DNA from 2 places in the Actinomadura sp. GTD37 genome. Region 2 is predicted to be linked to the other one. Evidence: riboswitches for the same ligand, from Rfam matches in the RefSeq annotation. Region 2 holds a riboswitch; the other holds the start of a gene.

Region 1 (7,792 bases), 830 kb from region 2:
CGACGATGCCGAACGCCCGGCGCGGCTGATCGCCGAACTCGCCCGCGGTGCGCTCGGGGCCCCGGCGGAGCCGGCGGGCGGTCTCGTTCCGGACGAATCCGAGCTCCTCGATCGCCGCGCGGACGCGGTCACGGGTAGCTTCGGCCACGAGATCTGGCCGGTTTAGGACATTCGAAACGGTCCCAACTGAGACTCCAGCACGTCTCGCGACCTCACGAATACTGGTCTGTGGCAACTCGCTCCTCGTCCCGTCCCAGGAGTGTTTCCCCAGGTAGTGGAGTTATGGGCGGCATGCCGCCGATATAGCGGCCACGTACCGTCGTCAAACGGTCGCATACCGCGTTCGGACAGCGCTTGACGGGCCGGATCCGGCCGCCTAGCGTTCCGAGCCGAAGCGTAGCTTGAAACGATTCACGATCTTGGTCCACGGCCAGAACCGGCGAGTCCGACGAGAGGGGACGGGTGGATGGCTGGCGGTCTCATCCCGGCTCCCTCGGACGGCCAACGAGTGAATCGTCACCCGGAGTTCCCCCGAACGACCCCGCAATCGGCCAGGCGGCCACCTCCGGCCAAGCACGTGAGACGGCAAAGGAACCCGATGATCTAAGTCCGGAAGGCTCCGGACCCGGCAACCCAACGCGCGTACAGAGGCCCAAACCCCGTGCCTGTGCAGCGGACGGCTGCATCCCCGCGGTCATCACCACGGACGAGGGAGGACGGAGTGGAAACAGCCACACTCGCACGTCGTGGCACCGACGATTTCGGGCTGAACGAGGAGGAGATCCGGCTGCTCGCCCAGATCGCGAGCGGTGTCACCGCCGATGTGGCGGCACGCAAGCTGGAGTTGAGCGCACGGACCTTGCGGCGCCGGCTGCGGACGATCTGCGACCGGCTGGAGGTCAACACCCCTATCGAGGCCGTGGTGTGGGCGGCCCGGAGGCAGCTCATCTAACCGGCTTCACCCCCGACGCTCGCCAGGGGACGGGCGAGCGTCACCGAGAGATCAGCGTCGTCGAGAGACCCAGGCGGCGAACGCACCCGAATTCCGTCCGACCCCGCAGCGGCGGCGCCGGCGCTCTGACAGGTAGGTCCCTGCAGGAGGCGTCGCCGCGGACGGCGTTCGAGTTCCACGCCGACGGATCTCGTCAGCATGCTTCGCGGCGGACCGGGGAACCAGCGGTCAGGCGACTCTGACGGTCAGGAGCCCCACCGGCCAAGCGATTCGGACGGTCAGGCGATTCGGCCGGTCAGGCGACTCGGACGCCGCCGGCGAAGGGACGTCCGCCCATCGGGGCGATCTTCACGACGTCGCCGGTGTGCGGCGCGTGCAGCATCTTGCCGTCGCCGACGTACATCCCCATGTGGTGGAGGTCGGCGTAGAAGAACACGAGGTCGCCCGGCTGGAGTTGGCTGCGCGACACGTGCGTGCCCGCGTTCCACTGGCTGCCGGTGTAGTGCGGCAGGTTGATGCCGACCTGCTTGTAGGCCCACATCGTCAGGCCGGAGCAGTCGAAGGTGGTCGGGCCCGCGGCGCCCCAGACGTAGGGGCGTCCGATCTTGCCCATGGCGAGGCGCAGCGCCTGCGCGGCCTTGCCGGTGCCGATGACGGGGAGCTTGGCGAGCTGGGTGGGGTCCCGCTTGACGAGCGTGCCGCGGACCTTCTCGTAGGTCTCGGTGACCTTCTTGCGCTGCGAGTCGAGCTGGGCCCGCAGGTCCTTGACCTGCTTGGCGCGCCCTTCGGCGGACTTGCGGGCGCGCTGGGCGGCCTGCATGGCCTGCATGAGCCCGAGGACCTTGGTGCTGTCCTGCTTGGCGAAGTAGTTGAGCGTCGCGGCCTGGTCGAGGACGGCCTGCGGGTCCTGGGAGGCGACGAACGAGACCGCGGGGTCGGAGCCGCCCTGCATGTAGCTGGTCGCGGCGAGGGCGCCGACCTTCTGGCGGAGCGTCCGGAGCGTCTTCTCCTGCCGCTCGGCGTTCTCGGCGGCGACCTCGGCGGCCCGCCGGGACTGCGCGAGCTTCACCTTCAGGCCGTTGTACTGCTCGGTGAGCTGCTCGAGCTGGTCGGCGAGCTTGAAGGCCTGGGACCGGAGCTCCTTGGTGGAGGGCTCGGGGTCGGCGTGCGCGACGGCGATGGTGCGCGGGGCGACGACGTGCGGTGCCGCCGTCAGGGCGACGAGCGCGCCGGCCACGGTCACCGCGCGGCCGCGGAAGCGTGAAAGGGAAGCAGGCCGCGATGGCTCCACGAATTCTCCTCTCCAGGTCCGCCTACCGGGTTAGCTGACGGGTTCGGGCCGGAGCAGCCCGTCCGCGAGCATGTGCGGGTCGGCCCGCGACACTGCGGATTCACCCCTCACGGATTCGGCCCGGGAGGACGATCCCCCGGCCGCTCCGAAAGTGGGTCCCCGGCTCCAGGGGCGCTGGTTGCGGCCCGCGGACTCGGCGGTTCGGCCTCCGTTCTACGGGCGGCCGACGTCAGCGATGGACACTAACGGAACCAGCAATGGATGCCAACTAGAACTCGCGAAATCGCAGGTCGCCGTGGCGGGGCGTGACGGGAGGCGGGTCCGGGCCCCGGGTTCGCGGTGTGTTTTGGGTCACTTTCCGAGCGCCGAAGGCCGTGCCTAGTCGTTTTTATCTAGTCACACGTATGGGCCGCTCACGACGCGTATGCGGACGCGAGCGTTTGGTAATGCCCGGTGTTCGATAATCTCGCCTGTTTGTGGAGGTCGTGATCCGGCGTGCGCATACCGCCGACGTTCAGGAGATACGCGGGCTGGTGGATCTGTACGCCGGGTCCGGGCGGCGCCTGCTGAAGAAGTCCACCGTGAAGCTGTACGAGGACGTCCAGGAGTTCTGGGTCGCCGAGGACGTCCAGCAGGGGACGCCCGGCCCCGTCATCGGCTGCGGCGCCCTGCACGTGATGTGGGAGGACCTCGCCGAGGTCCGCTCCGTCGCCGTGGAGAAGGGGCACGGCGGGCGCGGCATCGGGCACCGCATCGTCACCCGCCTCCTGGAGACCGCGCGGGAACTCGGCGTGCGGAGGGTGTTCTGCCTTACCTTCGAGGTGGAGTTCTTCGCCCGCCACGGCTTCCAGCCGATCCTCGGGACTCCGGTGGCGCCAGAGGTGTACGAGGAGCTTCTCCGCTCCTACGACGAAGGCGTGGCAGAGTTCTTGGACCTCGACCGGGTCAAGCCGAATACGTTGGGCAACACCCGGATGTTGCTTCGCCTGGAGGACTGACCCAAATGAGCGATTCCCCCCACCGCGGGCGGCCCTACCAGCCGCCGCAGGGCCAGGGTTCCTACGGCCCGCCACCCCCGTACCAAGCGTCGCAATGGCAGCAACCCCAGCAGCAACCGGCGCAGCAGCAATGGCAGCAGCAGCCCCAGCAGGACTGGGGGCAGACCCATGAGGCGTCCTACGACCAGTACGGCGGCTCCTACGACGACGCCCACGGCGGTGAGATGGAGCTTGCCCCGATCCACCGGAGGGCCGTCGCCAGGCTCATCGACAACGGGCTCGTCGCGGTCTTCGGCTTCGCGCTCATCCTGCCGGTGACCGTCGCCGCGTTCGGCCTCGGCGACACGGGCGCCTCCGACGAGGAGGAGAGCGGCATCTGGAACTGGCCCATCATTTTCACCTTGTTCTGCGTCATGTCGGTGCTGCCGTTCCTCTACGAGGCCGTCCAGCTGTCCATGTGGGGGCGGACGCTGGGCAAGCGCATCATGGGCCTGGGCATCGTGCAGGCGCGTCCCGCGGGACAGCCGATGAGCACGACGCAGGCGGCCTGGCGCGCCGGGATAGTCCATGTGGGTTACCAGATCGGTGTCTTCTTCTTCCTCGTCCTGGCGGTGATGGTGTGGGAGTACGCCGCGTACGGCATGGCGCTCGTCTGGGTGGGCGGCCTGATGGCCTACCTGTGGGCCATCTGGGACCAGCCTCTGCACCAGGCTCTGCACGACCGCCTCGCCGGCACGCTCGTCATCGATGAGCGGGTCGGATACGACGAGCACGCCGAGTACGCGGAGTAAGGCCGCGATGGGGGCCTCCCTCGCGGAACCGGGTCAGCGCCTGCTCGCGCGCGTCGTCGACACGCTCATCGTCGGTGTGCCCGTCATCGTCGTCGTCCGCGGACTGGTGTCCGGGCACACGGTGGACGTCGTCGCCCCGCCCGCCGTGGCCGCGTGCATGCTGCTGTACGAGGCGATCCAGCTCGCCCTCTGGGGCCGGACCGTGGGCAAGCGCCTGGCGGGCATCGAGGTCGTCGTCGCCCCGCCGGACGGACAGCCCGGCGGGGCGGCCCCGGAGACGGCGGGCGGGGAGACCCGTCCCGGTGTCCTGCCGTCCGTTCTCCGCGCGGCGGTCTATTCGCTGCCGATCGCGGCGCGTCCGATCCCCGTCCTCGGTCTGCTGGCGAGCGTCTTCTGGGTCGCGAACGCCGGGCTCATGTTCGAGGGCACGCGCCGCCAGGCCGCCCACGACAGGCTCGCCGGGACGCTCGTCGTAAAACGCCCCCACCCCTGATTCACGGGCCTTCTGGAGCCCTCTCAGCCGCGTTCGGGTGCGCTCGCGGCGGCTCGATCCCCGCCCATCGCCCGGCCGGAGCCCGTCCATCGCCCGCGATCCATCGCGGGACGATGCTATTCGCCCGCCTCCCGCCCGCCTTTGATGGGAGATGGCCGGGTCTGTTTCGGACGCCCGCGTTCGCGGGCGAATCGCAGCTCGTTCCGGTTACGGCCCTGAATCGGACCGGGATGTGTCGCGTCCCGGACGCCGCCTCCGGATTGGAAGTTTCTTACGCCGCTGTTGCCCCGCCGCCTACGCGCGGCCCCGGATGCCGCTTCAAGACGTCGCTTCATAGCGGTGGAGGACTTACTCTGAGTGGGACGCGGTCTCACCCCGAACGGACTTTCCCGCGGCCATGCGCGACGGGACGCTAGGAGGGCCGCGTTCGCGCCGGCGCGGCCGGACGCGAGCTTGAAGAAGTGGGAGATCGTGCGGTCGGATTGTGCCTCAATCTCCTGATTCACTCGTCGAAGCGGGGGCGGCGGGCTTGGCCGGATCGCGGAAGGCGACTTCCCGGCCGCCCGGCTCCGGAACAGATTTTCGGTTCCGCCGCCCTTCCTGTTATCCCTCGACATGGCCCGGTCAGGGCGATGTCTCTGCCGGCCGTCTCTCCCCGTCGGCGGCCGGTTAGCACCGTTACGTCAGGGTTAATCGTTGGCCGCGGTGCCGCCGCGCACCCGCTGTTAAGGTCCCGGGCGGCGGCTTTTCCGTCCGGGCCGGACGTCCCGCTGGAAACCGGGACGTCCGCAAACCCGCCCCAATGCCTGAGTGCGGCCAGGTCAGCGTCGTCCGTGGTGACACCGGTCACGCCAAATCTCCGGCCATGGCCGCCGGCCGGAAATTCACGCGGCGGCCGGGCCGTCGCGGGCCCCGGCACGTCCGCCGGATGCCCGGAAACGATGAGTCCGATTACGCCGGGTCACCGGCGGGAAGGCGACTTCGTCCGCACTGCCGGTTCAACACGAGTGCTGGAATTGTCATCCGCGGAGTTCTCGGTATATCTTTGTCAACCGATTGAAGTTTTGCTCCAGCTGAAAGGTCTGTCCCCATGGCACAGAAGGTTCAAGTGCTTCTCGTCGACGACCTCGACGGTGGCGAGGCGGACGAGACCGTAGCGTTCTCGATCGACGGCGCCTCCTACGAGATCGACCTGAGTGGCGCCAACGCGACGAAGCTGCGGGAATCGCTGCAGCCGTTCGTGGAGAAGTCCCGCAAGGCGGGCGCGGTCTCGCGCCGCCGCCGGCAGCGTGGCGCGTCCAGCCGCGAACGCAGTGCCGAGATCCGCGCCTGGGCCAAGAACAATGGCATCAAGGTCAATGAGCGCGGACGCATCCCGGCCCACGTGATCGAGCAGTACGAGGCGGCCAACTGAGTCGCTCCTCCGCCTGCGGCCCGTCTCCGATTACGAGACGGGCCGTTCGCTTGTGGCGTAGCGGCAATGGGGTTCGCGCGCCGCGCGGCGCGGTAGACAGGCCGCGCGGGGCGGAACAACGGCCCCATTGGTCACTCTCTCCCCGCAGCCCGTCGACCTGCGGAAAGCCCCCCGTTCGCTTGAGGCGTAGCGGGAACATGACGCACCGATGCGGTAGTTGGATGAGACTGAACAGCGCTTAGCTGGGGAACGTCTTCTGGTGGGAGTGCACCGGGCGGCCTCCTCGGGGCGGGCTAGCATGCGGAAGGACAGTTCCGGACGTTCCGGACTCTGCCCAACCGCTCTGTGAGGAGCGACGAGATGTTCGAGAGGTTCACCGACCGCGCGCGGCGCGTTGTCGTCCTGGCTCAGGAGGAGGCCAGGATGCTCAACCACAACTACATCGGCACCGAGCACATCCTCCTCGGCCTGATCCACGAGGGCGAAGGTGTCGCTGCCAAGGCTCTGGAGAGCCTCGGGATCAGCCTTGAGGCGGTGCGCCAGCAGGTCGAGGAGATCATCGGCCAGGGTCAGCAGGCGCCGTCGGGCCACATCCCGTTCACTCCGCGTGCCAAGAAGGTCCTCGAGCTGTCACTGCGCGAGGCGCTGCAGCTCGGCCACAACTACATCGGTACCGAGCACATCCTGCTCGGGCTGATCCGCGAGGGCGAGGGCGTCGCCGCCCAGGTGCTGGTGAAGCTCGGCGCCGACCTCAACCGGGTCCGCCAGCAGGTCATCCAGTTGCTGCACGGCTACCAGGGCAAGGAGCCGGCCGCCTCCGGCGGTCCCTCCGAGTCGGCTCCGTCCACCTCCCTCGTCCTCGACCAGTTCGGCCGCAACCTGACGCAGGCCGCGCGCGAGGGCAAGCTGGACCCGGTCATCGGCCGGGACAAGGAGATCGAGCGGGTCATGCAGGTGCTGTCCCGCCGCACCAAGAACAACCCCGTCCTCGTGGGCGAGCCCGGCGTCGGTAAAACGGCCGTGGTCGAGGGGCTCGCGCAGAAGATCGTCAAGGGCGAGGTGCCCGAGACGCTCAAGGACAAGCAGCTCTACACCCTCGACCTGGGCGCGCTGGTCGCCGGCTCCCGGTACCGCGGCGACTTCGAGGAGCGCCTGAAGAAGGTCCTCAAGGAGATCCGCACCCGCGGCGACATCATCCTGTTCATCGACGAGCTGCACACGCTGGTCGGTGCGGGCGCCGCCGAGGGCGCGATCGACGCCGCGTCCATCCTCAAGCCGATGCTGGCGCGGGGCGAGCTGCAGACCATCGGCGCGACCACGCTGGACGAGTACCGCAAGCACCTGGAGAAGGACGCCGCGCTGGAGCGCCGCTTCCAGCCGATCCAGGTCGCCGAGCCGTCCCTGTCGCACACGATCGAGATCCTCAAGGGCCTGCGGGACCGCTACGAGGCGCACCACCGCGTGTCGATCACCGACAGCGCGCTGGTCGCGGCCGCGCAGCTCGCCGACCGCTACATCAGCGACCGGTTCCTGCCCGACAAGGCGATCGACCTGATCGACGAGGCCGGCTCGCGGATGCGCATCCGCCGGATGACCGCGCCGCCGGACCTGCGCGAGTACGACGAGAAGATCGCCGACGTCCGGCGCGACAAGGAGTCCGCGATCGACGCGCAGGACTTCGAGAAGGCCGCGGCGCTGCGCGACTCGGAGAAGCAGCTGCTCGGCCAGAAGGCGCAGCGGGAGAAGGAGTGGAAGGCCGGCGACATGGACGTCGTCGCCGAGGTCACCGACGAGCTGATCGCCGAGGTCCTCGCCACCGCCACCGGCATCCCGGTCTTCAAGCTGACCGAGGA
Region 2 (7,792 bases):
GCGGTGACCGTCGGGGTCTCGGCGTTGGCCGCCCTGCATGAGAGCTCGGCCGATATCGGACGCACCAGTGCGGCGGCCGACTTCCACCCGGTCCCCACCGGCAGGACGGCGCCGCCCAAGGCCGGCGAGGCGAAGACCGGCGACGCCGCCGGCGCGGTGACGGCGGCGCGGAGCCGCGGGTGGGGGCGTCCGCTGGCGGCCGACGAGTTCGACGGCCCTCTCGACCCGGAGGCATGGGAGGTCTACGACGGGGACGGGCACGCCGGCAACGGGAGGCGCAGCCCGAGCGCCGTGACCGTCGTGGACGGGGCGCTGCGGATCACCGGCCTGCCCGACGGGACCACCGGCGGGCTCGGCTGGCGCGACGGCGACCAGGAGCTCGGCCGCTGGGAGACGCGGCTGAGGATGAACCGGGCCTGCGCCTGCTACAACGCGAACCTGCTGCTGTGGCCCGTCAACGGCGGCGGCGACACCGCCCCCAAGGACGGCGGCGGCGAGATCGACTACATGGAGACCTACGAGGACAGCGGGCTCCGGACGGGCGCGAACTTCTTCCTCCACTACGACCAGCGGAAGGGGTCGGAGCAGAAGGGGCGCGAAGGCAACTCGGGGCGCGTCGCCGACCACGTGGAGGTCGACCTCACCGCCTGGCACACGTTCGCGGTCGAGTGGACCGCGAAGGAGATCAACGGGTACGTGGACGGCCGGCGCTGGTTCCACACGTCGGATCCGGACGTGCGGCCGCCGGGCCCCATGGGCCAGGCGATCCAGCTCGACTGGATGCCCGAGTTGAAGAAGCTGACCGCGCCCGGCATCGACACCCGCGACAGCGCGGTCCTCGAAGTCGACTGGATCCGCATGTACGGCGCCTGACCGGAACCGTACGGAACCGCGCGGAACCGCGCGGAACCTGGACGGCGCGGGCGGAGGACGGGTCTCCCGGACACGGGGTCTCCGGGAGACCGGCTCACCGCGGCGTCAGCGGATGATCTGCCACATTCCCTTGGCGTCGCGGCGCAGCACGAACTGCGGCTGGAGGGCCTCCCGCGTCAGGTGCCCGTCCGTCCAGCGCAGGCCGGAGAACGGCACGACCGCCTCGCCCGGCTTGGTGATCTTCCCTCCGGTGGCCATGATCTGGCCGAGCGCGAGCCGTTCCTTCGGCCTGAGGAAATGCGGGGTGGCCTTCACTCCCTTGCGGCAGTCGCCTTTCAGCGCGGGGCTGTTGACGAAGTCGCTGTCCTCGCGGACGTAACGGCACACGGAGGCGTCGCCCGCCGCCTGCCCGTGCAGGAACGCCTCCAGCGCGGCGCGCGCCCCCGCGAGCCCCGGCGCGGCGCCCGGGTCGGTCTGCGGAGACTCGCTCGGCTCCGTCGGCGCGGCCGGGGGTGCGGACCGCTGCGCGGCGGGCGGCGGTGTGCCGCCGCCGTCGCCTTCCGCCCCTCCGCAGGCCGCGGCGCCCAGCACCGCGAGAAAGAGAAGGCCGCGGGCGGCCCTTTTCCCATGCGTCATTAAACGCCTCCCTGGGGGCCGGGATCCGGCGATGATCATACGTGGCCTATCACGTTCCGGCAATGGAGCGAGGAATGGCCTCCTGATCACGTGCGATGACCGTCCCCGACACCTCCGGCGAGCATCCCGGGCACTCTCCGGCGGACGGGCCGATACTCGGCCGCGCTCATCATTCCTGATCACCGAACTGCCGTTTTCGCGGTGCGCGAGAACTACCGGTCCCCGTCCCGGACGGGGTGCCGGGCCCGCGGGCGGCACCGCGCCGCGGCGCCCCCGCCGGGCCGGCGGGGCGCGGCCCTCCCGGCGGGCACGGCGGAGCCGGCCGGAGGCCCCACAGGGGACGGTCTGGGGCGCTGAGCTGGGGGTTGATGATTTTGTCGGGGTTTGCCATCCCTTGAGAGGTTCTGTAGCTTTGCGCTCACCAAGGCGCCAGCCAGGCGCTCTTGCCCCACCTGGCGCACATGCCACACCAGCGTGGGCGGGCGACGCGGTCCACGCGTCGCGCAGTGCCGTGCACGCTCAGCGCCGTGCAGGCAACGCCCGGAGGCGATCCGCCTCGGCAGGGCCTTTACAACATCAGCGCCGCTCTCTCCTTCATGGGGCCCATCGTGCCCCGGGGACCGCAGCGGCACCGCCGAGTCCGCCGTAGCGCGGAGCCGGGGACCCACCCTCCCTGCACTGGGGTGAATCGGCCTGCCCGCAGGCCGTAGGGCGACTTCCACGTCCGAACCCGTCAGCTAACCCGGTAGGCGGCACATGGAAGAAGGAGCCCCCCTTGAAAGGCAAGCACACCAGGAGCAAGGGCATTTTCGGCCTGAGCCCCCGCACCAATGGAGCGCTCGTCGGTCTCGCCGTGTTCGGCGTGGCCGCGACGACGGTGCAACTGGCGGAGCGTCCGTCCGATACCGGCACATCGGTCGCCGCCGTCAAATCCGTCCCCCAGCCGCGCAAGGCCGTGCCGGACACGTCCGACAGGTCCGAGAAGAAGAAGGCCGTGGACGAGCGGTCCGAGGTCATCGAGCGGGCTAGGACGTGGAACCCGCACAGCTCGGACCGGGTGTCCTACAGCCAGGTCAGGTCCCACGAGGGCTACCGGGCCGACTGCTCGGGATACGTGTCCATGGCGTTGGGCCTGCCCAAGCCGGGAGAGAACACGGTCGGCCTGACGTCGTCGCGCCACACCTCCCGCATCGCGATGTCGGAACTGAAGAAGGGCGACCTCGTCATGGACGCGGAGGGCACCAACACGACCCGCCACGTCGTCATCTTCGAGAAGTGGGCCGACGGAGACCACACGTCCTACTGGGCCTACGAGCAGCGCGGCCGCTACGGCACCGACTACCGGACGCGCGACTACGGCCTGGACTCGGGCAGCGAGTACAAGGCCTACCGGCCGACGAAGCTCAGCGACGCCTGACCGACGCCCGGAGGGCGGGAGCGAACCTCCCGCCCTCCGGGCGCTGCGGTCAGGTGGACCGCACCGCCCTGATGGACTCCTTCAGCGAGCCGACGGTGGCCATGACCGCCGTGGGCTCGTAGCCGCAGTGGGCCATGCAGTTGGCGCACCGCGGGTCGCGTCCGCGGCCGTAGGAGTCCCAGTCGGTCTCGTCCAGGAGTTCCTGGTAGGTCTGCGCGTAGCCGTCCGACATCAGGTAGCACGGACGCTGCCACCCGAAGAGCGAGTAGGACGGGATCGCCCAGGCCGTGCACGGGAAGTCGACCTTGCCCTCCAGGAAGTCCAGGAAGAGCGGCGAGTGGTTCAGCCGCCAGCGCTTGCGGTTCCCGTCGGCGAACGCCTTGCGGAACAGTTCCCGCGACTCCTGGACGCCGAGGAAGTGCTCCTGGTCGGGCGCCTTGTCGTAGGCGTACCCCGGCGAGATCATCATTTCGTCGACCTTCAGATCGTCGTTGAGGTAGTTCATGACCTCGATGACGTTCTGCGGGGTGTCGGTGTTGAAGACCGTCGTGTTGGTGGTGACGCGGAATCCGCGGCGCTGGCATTCCTTCACGGCGGCGACGGCGTCGTCGAAGACGCCCTCCTTGCAGACCGACTCGTCGTGCCGTTCCCGGAGGCCGTCGATGTGCACGGCCCAGGCGAAGTACGGCGACGGCTTGAACTTGTCGATCTTCCGGGGAATGAGCAGCGCGTTCGTGCACAGGAAGACGAACTTCTTGCGCTTCACGAGTTCGCTCACGAGCTCGTCGATCTGCGGGTGCATGAGCGGCTCGCCGCCCGCGATGGACACCATCGGCGCGCCGCACTCCTCGATGGCGGCGACGGCCTGCTCGACGGGCATCCGCCTTTTCAGCGTGTCGGCCGGATGCTGGATCTTCCCGCAGCCGGCGCAGGCCAGATTGCACGCGAACAGCGGTTCCAGTTCCGCGATGAGCGGGTACTTCTCCCTGCCGCGGATCTTGTTGCGGAGGATATAGGTTCCGATGCGAAGGCTCTGGCGTAGCGGCATGCTCATGGTGTTCGGACCTCCTTTGGCAGAGTGAATTCGGTCGTCTCCACCGTGACCGTGTGCTCCTCGGTCTCGACGGGCCCGAAACGGCACGGCACCGTCCCGGACGGCCCGCGGACCTCGGTCGCGACGAACAGGTCGCCGGGACGCAGCCGCGCGTCCAGCGCCCCGCCGCAGCCGGCGACGGCCAGCGCGCCGAACTCGGGCAGCCGCTCGGCGGCGGCCCGCGCCCTGGCGGGCCCCATCCCGGTCCGGACGACGCGCAGGCCGTCCCGCGAGACGGCCCGCGCCTCCATGCCGAGCGCCGCGCACACGACGAGCCGCGTCACGTGGCGCCCCCCAGGTAGCGGCCGAGGGCGCTGATCGGGAACACCAGCCGGTAGAGGTGGTAGTTGATGTAGAAGTCGCCGGGGAAGCCGGTGCCGGTGAACTGGTCCTCGTCCCAGTTCCCGTCCGGGCGCTGGTTCTCCACCAGCCACCGGACGCCCGCGTCCACGGCGGCGGAGCGCTCCCCGGCGGCGAACAGCGCCAGCAGCGCCCACGCCGTCTGGGACGCCGTGGACTCGCCCCGCCCGATCCACGCGGGGTCGTCGTAGGAGCGCAGGTCCTCGCCCCAGCCGCCGTCGGAGTTCTGGTGCTCCTCCAGCCACGCCACGGCGCGGCGGATCGCGGGCTTGCCCGGCCGGACCCCGGCGGCGATGAGCGCGGGCACGACGCCGCCCGTCCCGTACACGTGGTTGGCGCCCCAGCGCCCGAACCAGGAGCCGTCCTCCTCCTGCGCCTTCAGCAGCCACACCACGGCCCGCTTCACCACGGCCGTCTCCGCGAGGCCCTCGTGGGCGAGCGCCTCGACGACGTGCGCGGTGACGTCGGCGGACGGCGGGTCGATGACGGCGCCGAAGTCGCAGAACGGCAGCTTGGTGCACAGTTCGCGGGTGTTGTCGGCGTCGAACGCGCCGAACCCGCCGTCCCGCGACGCCATGCCGTTCAGCCACCGGACGGCCCGCTCGACCGGCTCGGACGCCTCCGGCAGCGCCACCTTGCGCAGCGCCAGGATCGCCTCGGCGGTGTCGTCGGTGTCGGGGTAGACGTCGTTGTCGAACTCGAACGCCCACCCGCCCGGCGGGGTGTCGGGCCGCCGCACCGCCCAGTCGCCCGGCCCACGGACCTCCTCGCCGACGATCCAGCGGCCCGCGCGCAGCAGCGCGGGATCGTCGCGGGCCGCGCCGGCGTCGCCGAGCGCGTTCATCGCGAGGACGGTGTCCCAGACCGGCGACTGGCACGCCTCCAGCCGGCGGCCCTTGTCGTCCCGGATCGTGAACCGCTCGAGCCCGTCCAGCCCCCGCTTGAGGACCGGGTGGTCGAGGTCGTAGCCGAGGACGTGCAGCGCCATCAGCGAGTACACCCAGGGCGGCTGGATCCCGCCCCAGCAGCCGTCGGCCTCCTGCCTGGCGATGATCCAGTCGGCGGCCCGGCGCAGCGCGGCGTTCCGCAGCGGCCGCACCGGCCGCTTCTCGTACACGTGCAGGACGCGGTCGAGCGCGTTGAACGCCCGCCCCCAGCCCTTCGCGTCCTGCGCCGGGACGGTGCCGGTCCGCAGCTCCGCGAGGTCGACCGGCAGGTCCCGGACGGGACGCAGCGACCCGAGGACCGTCAGCGGGACGATCGTCTGCCGCGCCCAGCACGCCCAGTCGTAGACGTTCAGCGGCACCCGGCTCGGCAGGAACATCAGCTCGGGCGGCATGACGGGCAGGTCGTCCCACGACCACTGCCCGAACAGCGCCAGCCAGATCCGGGTGAACACGCGGCTGCCCTCGATGCCGCCCGCGTCCCGCGCGAACTTTGCGGCGCGCCGCATGTGGTCGGCGTCCACCGGGTCGCCGGCGAGCCGCAGCGCGACGTACGCCTCGATCGTGGTGGACAGGTCGGCGGGGCCGCCGTGGAAGTTCGCCCACGTCCCGTCGGCGCGCTGCCGCGAGCGGATCCAGCGCGCCGCCTCCTTGGTGTCGGCGTCGGAGCGGATGCCGAGGAACTGGCGGAGCAGCAGGTCCTCGGCGTCCATCGTGACGTTGGTCTCCAGCTCGGCCTTCCACCAGCCCTCCGGCGACTGGAGGCCGAGCAGGTGGTCGCGGGCGGCTGCGACGGCGGCGGCCGCCGCGCCGGTGAGTTCCGGAGCTTCCGTCGTGGTCATTCAGCGGTCTCCTTCTCGCGCAGTGCGTGGCGGGTCAGTGGTCCCGGGCGGTGACGAAGAGCGCGATGTCCCGGAACTCGGCGGCGACGTGGTCGTCCACGCCGGCCTGGTCGAGGCACAGCTCGGCGGCGGCGATGCGGCGGTCCGCCTCGGCGGCGGCCCAGTCCCGGCCGCCGGCGGCCTCGACCAGCCGCGCCATCTCCCGCAGGACGTCCTCGGACGGCGGCTCCGCGCGCCCGTACAGCTCGGCGAGCCGCGCCGAGTCCGGCGTCCCGGCGTTCAGCGCGTACACCACGGGCAGCGACTTCTTCCGGGCCCGCAGGTCCGACAGGACGGGCTTGCCGGTCGTCTCCGGGCTCCCCCAGATGCCGAGCAGGTCGTCCACGAGCTGGAACGCGAGGCCCATCTCGGCGCCGAACCCGGTCAGCCCGGTGACGAGCCGCGTCGGCCCCTCGCCGAGCATCGCGCCGATCGAGCTGGCGCAGGCGAGCAGCGCGCCCGTCTTGTCGGCGGCCATCGTGACGCACTCGTCCAGCGACACGTCGGCGCGCTGCTCGAACCCGAGGTCGGACGCCTGCCCGGAGATGAGCCGCTGCGTGGCGGCGGCCAGGGCGCGCGCCGCCCAGTGCGCGCCCCGCGTCTGCTGGTCGAGCAGCAGCTCCTCCGACAAGGCGAGCAGCGCGTCGCCGCCGAGGATGGCGGCGGACGGGCCGAACACCGTCCACGCGGCGGGACGGTGCCGGCGGGTCCGGTCGCCGTCCATGATGTCGTCGTGCAGCAGCGAGAACGCGTGCACGAACTCGACGGCGACCGCGCCGGGCAGCGCCGTCTCCGGGGGCGCCCCGGCGGCCCGCGCGGACAGCAGCGCCAGCGCGGGGCGCAGCGCCTTCCCGCCCGCCGCGGCGGGCCGGCCGTCCGCGTCGGTCCAGCCGAGGTGGTAGGCGACGACGCGGCGGGTCCACGGGTCGAGCCGCTCCGCGGACGCGCGCATCGCCTGGTCGACGAGCGCGCGCCCGTCGGTGATCGAGGTCGGGACGGTGGTCATCGGCCGCTCACCCCGTCCGCGGTCATCCCCTGCAGATGCCGCCGGACGAGGCGGGCGGCGGTGAGGCCGCTTCGCACGGCTCCCTCCATCGTGTCGGGCCAGCCCGTGTCCGTCCACGCGCCGGCGAGGAACAGCCCCGGCAGCCGGGTCGCGGACGCGGGGCGCAGCGCGCCGCTGCCGGGGCTCTGGCGGAATGTGGCGTGCCGTTCCCGCGTCACGAAGAAGTCGGTGACGCGGGCCCGGCGGGCGGCCGGGAACAGCCGCTCCAGCGCGGCGAGGTAGACGTCGCGCAGCTCCGCGGTGGGGGTGTCGATCCAGCGGTCGGCGGCCGAGACCGAGACCGCGAGGTACTGGCCCCCGCCGGACAGGCCGCTCACCTCGGTCCGGTCGAACACCCACTGGACGGGTGAGCCGACCGCCGCGACGAACGGCCGGGCGGCGCCGTCCGCTTCCAGGACGGGCCGGTCGTAGACGACGTGGACGTTGACGATGGGGCTGGAGCCGAGGCCGTCCCAGCGCACCCGGTCCGGGGACGCCTCCTCGGGGACGAGCGACGCCGCCGCCCGGTGCGGCACCGCGATC

The links. Region 2 has a riboswitch for cyclic di-AMP ahead of ACA511_RS09145 (hypothetical protein). Riboswitches for the same ligand answer to the same signal wherever they lie in the genome.
Region 1: it holds a riboswitch for cyclic di-AMP, as region 2 does, so the genes downstream of both, ACA511_RS05260 (C40 family peptidase) here and ACA511_RS09145 (hypothetical protein) in region 2, are expected to answer to the same signal.

Annotation. Positions count from the first base shown of each region.
Region 1 is NZ_JBGNUS010000001.1:1,083,809-1,091,600, forward strand. It holds gene ACA511_RS05250 (LacI family DNA-binding transcriptional regulator) at 1-235, opposite strand, end outside; gene ACA511_RS05255 (LuxR family transcriptional regulator) at 722-952, shown strand; gene ACA511_RS05260 (C40 family peptidase) at 1,248-2,195, opposite strand; cyclic di-AMP (ydaO/yuaA leader) riboswitch at 2,247-2,452, opposite strand; gene ACA511_RS05265 (amino-acid N-acetyltransferase) at 2,720-3,241, shown strand; gene ACA511_RS05270 (RDD family protein) at 3,247-4,032, shown strand; gene ACA511_RS05275 (RDD family protein) at 4,040-4,525, shown strand; gene ACA511_RS05280 (Lsr2 family protein) at 5,616-5,939, shown strand; gene ACA511_RS05285 (ATP-dependent Clp protease ATP-binding subunit) at 6,300-7,792, shown strand, end outside.
Region 2 is NZ_JBGNUS010000001.1:1,909,230-1,917,021, reverse strand. It holds gene ACA511_RS09155 (glycoside hydrolase family 16 protein) at 1-873, shown strand, start outside; gene ACA511_RS09150 (hypothetical protein) at 979-1,509, opposite strand; cyclic di-AMP (ydaO/yuaA leader) riboswitch at 2,132-2,277, shown strand; gene ACA511_RS09145 (hypothetical protein) at 2,285-2,926, shown strand; gene hpnH (adenosyl-hopene transferase HpnH) at 2,976-3,980, opposite strand; gene ACA511_RS09135 (hypothetical protein) at 3,977-4,303, opposite strand; gene shc (squalene--hopene cyclase) at 4,300-6,165, opposite strand; gene ACA511_RS09125 (polyprenyl synthetase family protein) at 6,200-7,210, opposite strand; gene hpnE (hydroxysqualene dehydroxylase HpnE) at 7,207-7,792, opposite strand, start outside.